3 regions of the Streptomyces sp. NBC_00250 genome follow, and region 2 is predicted to be linked to each of the others. Evidence: riboswitches for the same ligand, from Rfam matches in the RefSeq annotation. Region 2 holds a riboswitch; each other region holds the start of a gene.
The links. A riboswitch is a leader RNA that binds a small molecule or an ion and turns the genes downstream of it on or off. The one in region 2 is predicted to bind cobalamin.

Region 1 (2,193 bases), 1.6 Mb from region 2:
GAGGCGGGGGTGTCCAGGCCGACGGCGTTGCCGATGCGGGAGTGCTTCGTCGGGTACGCGGAGAGGACGAGCGCCAGCTTCTTCTCGGCGTTCGGGATGTGCCGGAGCCGGGCGTGCCGGACGGCGATCCCGGCGACGCGGGCCGCGCGTTCGGCGTCGGCGACGTACGCGGGCAGACCGTCCTCGTCGATCTCCTTGAAGGAGAACGGGACGGTGATGAGCCGGCCGTCGAACTCGGGCACGGCGACCTGGCTGGCGGCGTCCAGCGGGGAGAGACCCTCGTCGTTCTCCTCCCAGGCGGCGCGCGAGCCGGTCAGGCAGAGAGCCTGCAGGATCGGCACGTCGAGCGCGGCGAGCGCGCCCGCGTCCCAGGCCTCCTCGTCGCCGCCGGCCTGTGCCTCGGCGGGCTTGGTGCCGCCCGCCGCGAGGACGGTGGTGACGATCGCGTCGGCGGTGCGGAGGCGGTCGAGCAGCTCCGGCTCGGGGGCGCGCAGGGACGCCACGTACAGCGGGAGTGCCTGGGCGCCGGCGTCCTCGATCGCCCGGCACAGCGAGTCGACGAAGGCGGTGTTCCCGCTCATGTGGTGGGCGCGGTAGTAGAGCACCGCGATCGTCGGGCCGTCGGTCGTCCGGGGGGTGCGCTCCAGCGGGCCCCAGGTGGGGGCGGCCGCCGGGGACTCGAAGCCGTGACCGGTGAGCAGGACAGTGTCGGAGAGGAAGCGGGCCAGCTGCTCCAGGTTCGCGGGGCCGCCGTGCGCGAGGTAGGCGTGCGCCTCGGTGGCGACGCCGACGGGGACGGTGGACGCCTCCATCAGCTGCGCGTCGGGGGCCTGTTCGCCGCTGAGGACCACCACCGGCTTTCCGGCGGCGCGAACCGCGTCGAGGCCCTCCTCCCAGGAGCGGAGGCCGCCGAGGAGCCGTACGACGACCAGCTCGGCCTCGGCCAGCAGGCCGGTCAGTTCGGCGAGGGGCAGGCGGGCGGGGTTGGCGAAGCGGTACTCCACCGGGCCGCCGGCCGCGCGGGCGCTGAGCAGGTCGGTGTCGGAGTGCGACAGCAGCAGAAGCATGGCGAGCGCAGGCCTTCCTCGGGGTTGTCCGCGCCCCGGGTGGTCGTATGGGTTGGGCCTCCCCTTGCTCGAGCAAGCCGAGAGCTTGGGGAAGGGAGTTCCTGACTCACCGTCCCGGGAGCGCGCAGACGCACAGCCCGGGTCGGCTCACAGTGGCGGGACCGCGCCGGATTCTCACCGGGCTTCCTCCCCGGGGTCCTGGGACCCCATGCCGTCTGCATAGTAGATCGTGCGGTCGACGGGCCGGGCCGGGTGACGGAGTCGGCCGGATCACACTGCGGATCACACGGCGGGCGGGATCGTGCGCCGGGCCCGCTGCCGGCCCCGGACCGACCGGCCTCCGCCGCCGCGTCGGCTGCCGCGTCGGCCGGATCGCGCCCGGTGGCCGCCCGGTGGCCCGTCGGTATGCTCGCCGCCATGCCGCCCACCCCGCCCCCGACGCCCGACCCGGGCGAACCTCGCATACGGGACCGTGGCGACGCGTGCCCCGGGGCGCTGCGCCTGCACTCCGCCGACGACGGCCGCCTCGCCCGACTCCGCCTGCCCGGAGGCCGCCTGACGTCCCGTCAGGTCGAGCTCCTGGCGGACGCGGCGGAGACTCTGGGCGACGGACGGCTCAGCATCACCTCGCGTGGCAACGCCGAGCTGCGCGGCCTCTCCGAGGACTGCGGGGCCGAGCTGGCGGCGCTCCTCGCCGAGGCGGGCCTGCTGCCCTCCCCCACGCACGAGCGCGTCCGCAACATCGTCGCCTCCCCGGCCGCCGGGCTCGACGGACTCGGCACCTCCGACGTGCAGTTGTGGGCCCGCGAGCTGGACGCGCTGCTGTGCGCCGCGCCCTGGGCGGCGGCGCTTTCCGGCCGATTCCTCTTCGTCCTCGACGACGGACGCGGTGACGTGGCCGGGCTCGGCGGGGATGTGACCTTGGTCGCAGTGACGTCCGGAGCGGCGGAACTGCACGTCGGCGGTCGAGCCGTCCGGCTCTCCGGCTCCGACGCGCCCGCCGCGGCCCTGGCGGTGGCGGGCGGGTTCCTCGCCACGGCGCGGAAGGCCGGAACCGGGGCCTGGCGGGTCCGGGAACTCCCGGAGGGGTACGAGGTGGACATGGCGGAGTCGGGGGTGACGGCGG
Region 2 (2,193 bases):
ACGCCGACGCGGCCGAGCTCGACGCCGTCCTGCCGAAGCAGGCCGGCACCGGGCAGCCCGTCGAGCGGGGCGACCTGCCGCCGGTCGGTGACGGCGCCCCCGACAACTCGGTGGGGGCCGGCGGCTGAGACGCACTGGGGGCGAGTGGCCGGCCGGAGGCACACTTCCCCCATGGACTTCACGATCAGGGCGGTACGGCCCGAGGAGTACGAAGCGCTCGGTGAGCTCACCGCGGGGACCTATCTGACCGACGGACTGCTGAAGTACGGCGCGGAGGACTCGTATCTGCACGTGCTGCGGGACACGGCACGGCGGGCGCGCGAGAGCGAGGTGCTCGTCGCCGAGGACGGCGACGGGCGGCTCCTCGGCGGGGTGACCTTCGCCACCGGCGCCACTCCCTGGGCGGACATCGCGGTGGAGGGCGAGGCCGAGTTCCGGATGCTCGTGGTCTCCCGGGAGGCCCGCGGCCGGGGCGTCGGAGAGGCCCTCGTACGGGCCTGTATCGAGCGGGCACGGGCGCTTCCCGGGTGCCGCCGCATCGTGCTGTCCACGGACGCCTCGATGGTCTCCGCGCACCGGATCTACGAGCGTCTGGGCTTCGTCCGGACCCCGGACCGGGACTGGGAGCCGATCCCCGACCACCGCCTGCGCACCTACGCCTTGGAGTTCTGAGCCGGGGGGGGCGACACAACATGTGGGGGGTTCGGCGAGCGACGCCCCCCACATGTATGCTCATCCTCGCTGTCGACGCAGGGGAATCCGGCGCGAATCCGGAACTGTCCCGCAACGGTGTGCTTCGTACGGATACGACGAATTCGTACGAGGTGAGTCCGAGGACCTGCCGCCAGCGCGCCCGGTCCGTCCGTTCCGGGTGCCAATGACGTCCGGGCCTCGCGGAGTGGGCCGGTGGAAGCGACGCGTCCGGCGTTACGGATGCCCGCCTGCCCGCCTTCCCCCGCCGCGGCCCCGAGCCGAGCGAGGGAGAGCCCCCACGTGACCATCGCGCCCGCCGATCCGGCTTCCGCCGAGGCTTCCGCGGTCGAGAGCGACGGCCCCGGGACCGTGCTGCTGCGGACCCTGACCGACCTCACCGCCGATCTCCCCGACACCGACCCCGGCAAGGTCGCCGCCGCCGCGCTCCGCGGCCGCAGCGCCGTCGCGGACGAGGCGGAGCTGCGCGAGCTGGCCACCGAGGCGGCCGCGGGTCTCATCGCCGACGACCCGGCGTACTCCCGGCTCGCCGCCCGGCTCCTGACGATCACGATCGCCGACGAGGCGGCCGGGCAGGGCTCGTTCTCGTTCTCCGCCTCCGTCGCCGTCGGTCACCGCGAGGGCCTGATCGCCGACCGCACCGCCGAGTTCGTCGCGCTGCACGCGGACCGGCTCGACACGACGATCGACGCGGCCGCGGACGACCGCTTCGGCTACTTCGGTCTGCGCACCCTCTACTCGCGCTACCTGCTGCGCCACCCGATCACCCGCAAGGTGATCGAGACCCCGCAGCACTTCATGCTCCGGGTGGCCTGCGGTCTCGCGGAGGACGAGAGCGTCCGCGCGCTCGACGAGGTCACGGCGCTCTACAGCCTGATGAGCCGGCTGGACTACCTGCCGTCCTCCCCCACGCTGTTCAACTCCGGCACCCGCCACCCGCAGATGTCCTCCTGCTACCTCCTGGACTCCCCCCAGGACGAGCTGGACTCCATCTACGACCGCTACCACCAGGTGGCGCGCCTCTCGAAGCACGCCGGCGGCATCGGCCTCTCGTACTCCCGCATCCGCGCCCGCGGTTCGCTGATCCGCGGCACCAACGGGCACTCCAACGGCATCGTGCCGTTCCTGAAGACGCTCGACGCCTCCGTCGCCGCCGTGAACCAGGGCGGCCGCCGCAAGGGTGCCGCCGCCGTCTACCTGGAGACCTGGCACGCGGACATCGAGGAGTTCCTGGAGCTCCGCGACAACACGGGCGAGGACCAGCGCCGTACGCACAACCTGAACCTGGCGCACTGGATCCCGGACGAGTTCATGCGCCGGGTCAACGCCGACGCCGACTGGTCGCTGTTCTCCCCGGCGGACGTGCCCGAGCTTGTCGACCTGTGGGGCGAGGAGTTCGACGCCGCCTACCACAAGGCCGAGGCGGCGGGCCTGGCCCGCAAGACGATGCCGGCCCGCGACCTGTACGGCCGGATGATGCGG
Region 3 (2,193 bases), 5.2 Mb from region 2:
GACGGCGAGGGCCTCGCCGTTCACCGGGCCCCCTGGGGTCGACGTCGCTCCCAGCCCTCGGACCACAGGTCGAATCGGGCCTGCTGCTGCGGGAACTCGGCCGCCGCGTCCACGTCGAGTTCGACACCGAGGCCGGGCGCCTCGGAGAGGTGGAAGCAGCCCGTCTCCGGGTCCACCCGCGGGGCGCCCTTGACCACCTTCTTGATCTCGGCGTCCGCGACGGCGAACGGGTCCGAGCCCGCGATGTGGTTCGCCTCGGCCTCGCCGAGATAGCCGAGGAGCGCGTCGGTGTGCCCGAGCATCCGGGTCTCGCCGACCCCGTTCAGGCCCTCGTCCGTGTGGAACAGGACGTAGGTCAGGTTGCGCCACGGCGTTGCGGCGACGTGCGTGCTGATTCCCGTGATCCGCACAGCGGTTGCCCCTTGCCGCTCGTTCGATATTTCGTCATGCATTCGAAATTCTGGCGCGACAGTAGGGAGACCGCACGAGGGGCGTCAAGAGGTCGGACCACCCGCGTACGCAGGCCGCCTCATGGGGGACGAAGGCCTCCGTGTCGACCGCGACGGGTCCGCGGAGTGCGGTCTCCGTCGGCACCCAGGCCCGCCGATGCTCGATCTGCGGCGGGCAGCAGTGGACGGCGCGGTCGACCAGGCGCGTAGATCGGTCGATAATGGACCCTATGTCCCAGAAATCCGCCAGGAAGCCGCATGAACCGTCGACCTTGACGGTCAAGGGGCGGGACATGCGCCTGCGCACCATCGGTTTCGTGGTTCTCGCCGCCCTGGCCATCTGGTTCATCGCGGCCAATACCGGTTCGGTCACCGTCAGGCTGTGGGTCCCGTCGGTCACGCTTCCGCTCTGGATCGTCCTCACCGTCACCCTCCTCGTGGGCGTCGTCCTCGGCCTGCTCATCGCCCGGCGCCGCGCACAACGGTGAGGCGGTGTGGTCGACGAGGTCGCGGACGCCCTGTTCACGGTGCGGTGTGGTCGACGAGGCCACGGACGCCCTGTTCACGGTCCGGCATGCGGTCAGAGGTGTGCAGTCCTCGTTCGCGCGCCTAAGGTGGCGGTGCAGCTGGTTCGCCCCGTCCGCCAGGCGGGAGGCGTCGTAAGAGGGAACCCGGTGAGAATCCGGGACTGCCCCGCAGCGGTGAGCGGGAACGACCGCCGTCATACGCACTGGGACCGGACAACGGTCCTGGGAAGCGACGGCCAGTAGGTGTCCTCCACGAGGAGGGCGTGCCCGTGAGTCCGAAGACCTGCCCGTTGCCCGCGCGTGGACGATTCCCGTGCGGCTTTCTCGGTGACCTCGTGGGCGGGTCGGCGTACACAGCGAGCGGCACGCGCGGGACCCTCCGCGACGTGGGCCGCCCGTTCTGTCGTCTCCTTCGCGTCCGCGTTCCGTCCCCGGGATGTTCTGGACACATCTCGCGAAGGAGAGTTCCGTGACACCGAAGCCCGCAGCCGCGGCAGCACGAGCCACCGTGTACGGGTACCCCCGTCAGGGGCAGAACCGTGAACTGAAGAAGGCCGTCGAGGGCTACTGGAAGGGCCGCGTCACCGCTGACGCCCTTCGTCGGACCGCGGCCGGCCTGCGCCGATCGAACTGGCAGCGGCTGACCGAGGCCGGCATCAACGAAGTGCCGACCGGTGACTTCTCGTACTACGACCACGTCCTGGACACCAGCGTCATGGTCGGCGCCGTCCCGGCTCGCCACCGCGCCGCCGTCGAGGCGGGCACCCTCGACGGGTACTTCGCGATGGCCCGCGGCACGCAGGACGTCGCCCCGCTGGAGATGACCAAGTGGTTCGACACCAACTACCACTACCTGGTCCCCGAGCTCGGCCCCGACACCACGTTCACCGCCGACTCCCGCAAGCAGGTCGCCGAGCTGAAGGAGGCCCTCGCCCTCGGGCACACCGCCCGCCCGGTCCTCGTCGGCCCCCTCACCTACCTACTGCTCGGCAAGCCCGCCCCCGGCGTGGCCGGGGACTTCGAGCCGCTGACCCTCCTCGACCGGCTGCTGCCGGTGTACGCCCAGGTGCTCGCCGACCTCCGCGCGGCCGGCGCCGAGTGGGTGCAACTGGACGAACCCGCCCTGGTCCAGGACCGCACCCCGGCCGAGCTGAACGCCGCCGCCCGCGCCTACCGCGACCTGGGTCGTGCCACCGACCGGCCCAGGCTGCTCGTCG

Region 1: it holds a riboswitch for cobalamin, as region 2 does, so the genes downstream of both, cobN (cobaltochelatase subunit CobN) here and OG259_RS14460 (ribonucleoside-diphosphate reductase subunit alpha) in region 2, are expected to answer to the same signal.
Region 3: it holds a riboswitch for cobalamin, as region 2 does, so the genes downstream of both, metE (5-methyltetrahydropteroyltriglutamate--homocysteine S-methyltransferase) here and OG259_RS14460 (ribonucleoside-diphosphate reductase subunit alpha) in region 2, are expected to answer to the same signal.

The regions. Positions count from the first base shown of each region.
Region 1 is NZ_CP108088.1:4,870,702-4,872,894, reverse strand. Features, by position in the region: gene cobN (cobaltochelatase subunit CobN) at 1-1,067, opposite strand, end outside; cobalamin riboswitch at 1,140-1,291, opposite strand; gene OG259_RS22060 (cobalamin biosynthesis protein CobG) at 1,473-2,193, shown strand, end outside.
Region 2 is NZ_CP108088.1:3,266,978-3,269,170, forward strand. Features, by position in the region: gene OG259_RS14450 (hypothetical protein) at 1-128, shown strand, start outside; gene OG259_RS14455 (GNAT family N-acetyltransferase) at 172-672, shown strand; cobalamin riboswitch at 725-860, shown strand; gene OG259_RS14460 (ribonucleoside-diphosphate reductase subunit alpha) at 994-2,193, shown strand, end outside.
Region 3 is NZ_CP108088.1:8,499,636-8,501,828, reverse strand. Features, by position in the region: partial or broken gene OG259_RS41895 (mandelate racemase/muconate lactonizing enzyme family protein) at 21-218, opposite strand; partial or broken gene OG259_RS41890 (mandelate racemase/muconate lactonizing enzyme family protein) at 213-410, opposite strand; gene OG259_RS38310 (lipopolysaccharide assembly protein LapA domain-containing protein) at 743-937, shown strand; cobalamin riboswitch at 1,060-1,281, shown strand; gene metE (5-methyltetrahydropteroyltriglutamate--homocysteine S-methyltransferase) at 1,446-2,193, shown strand, end outside.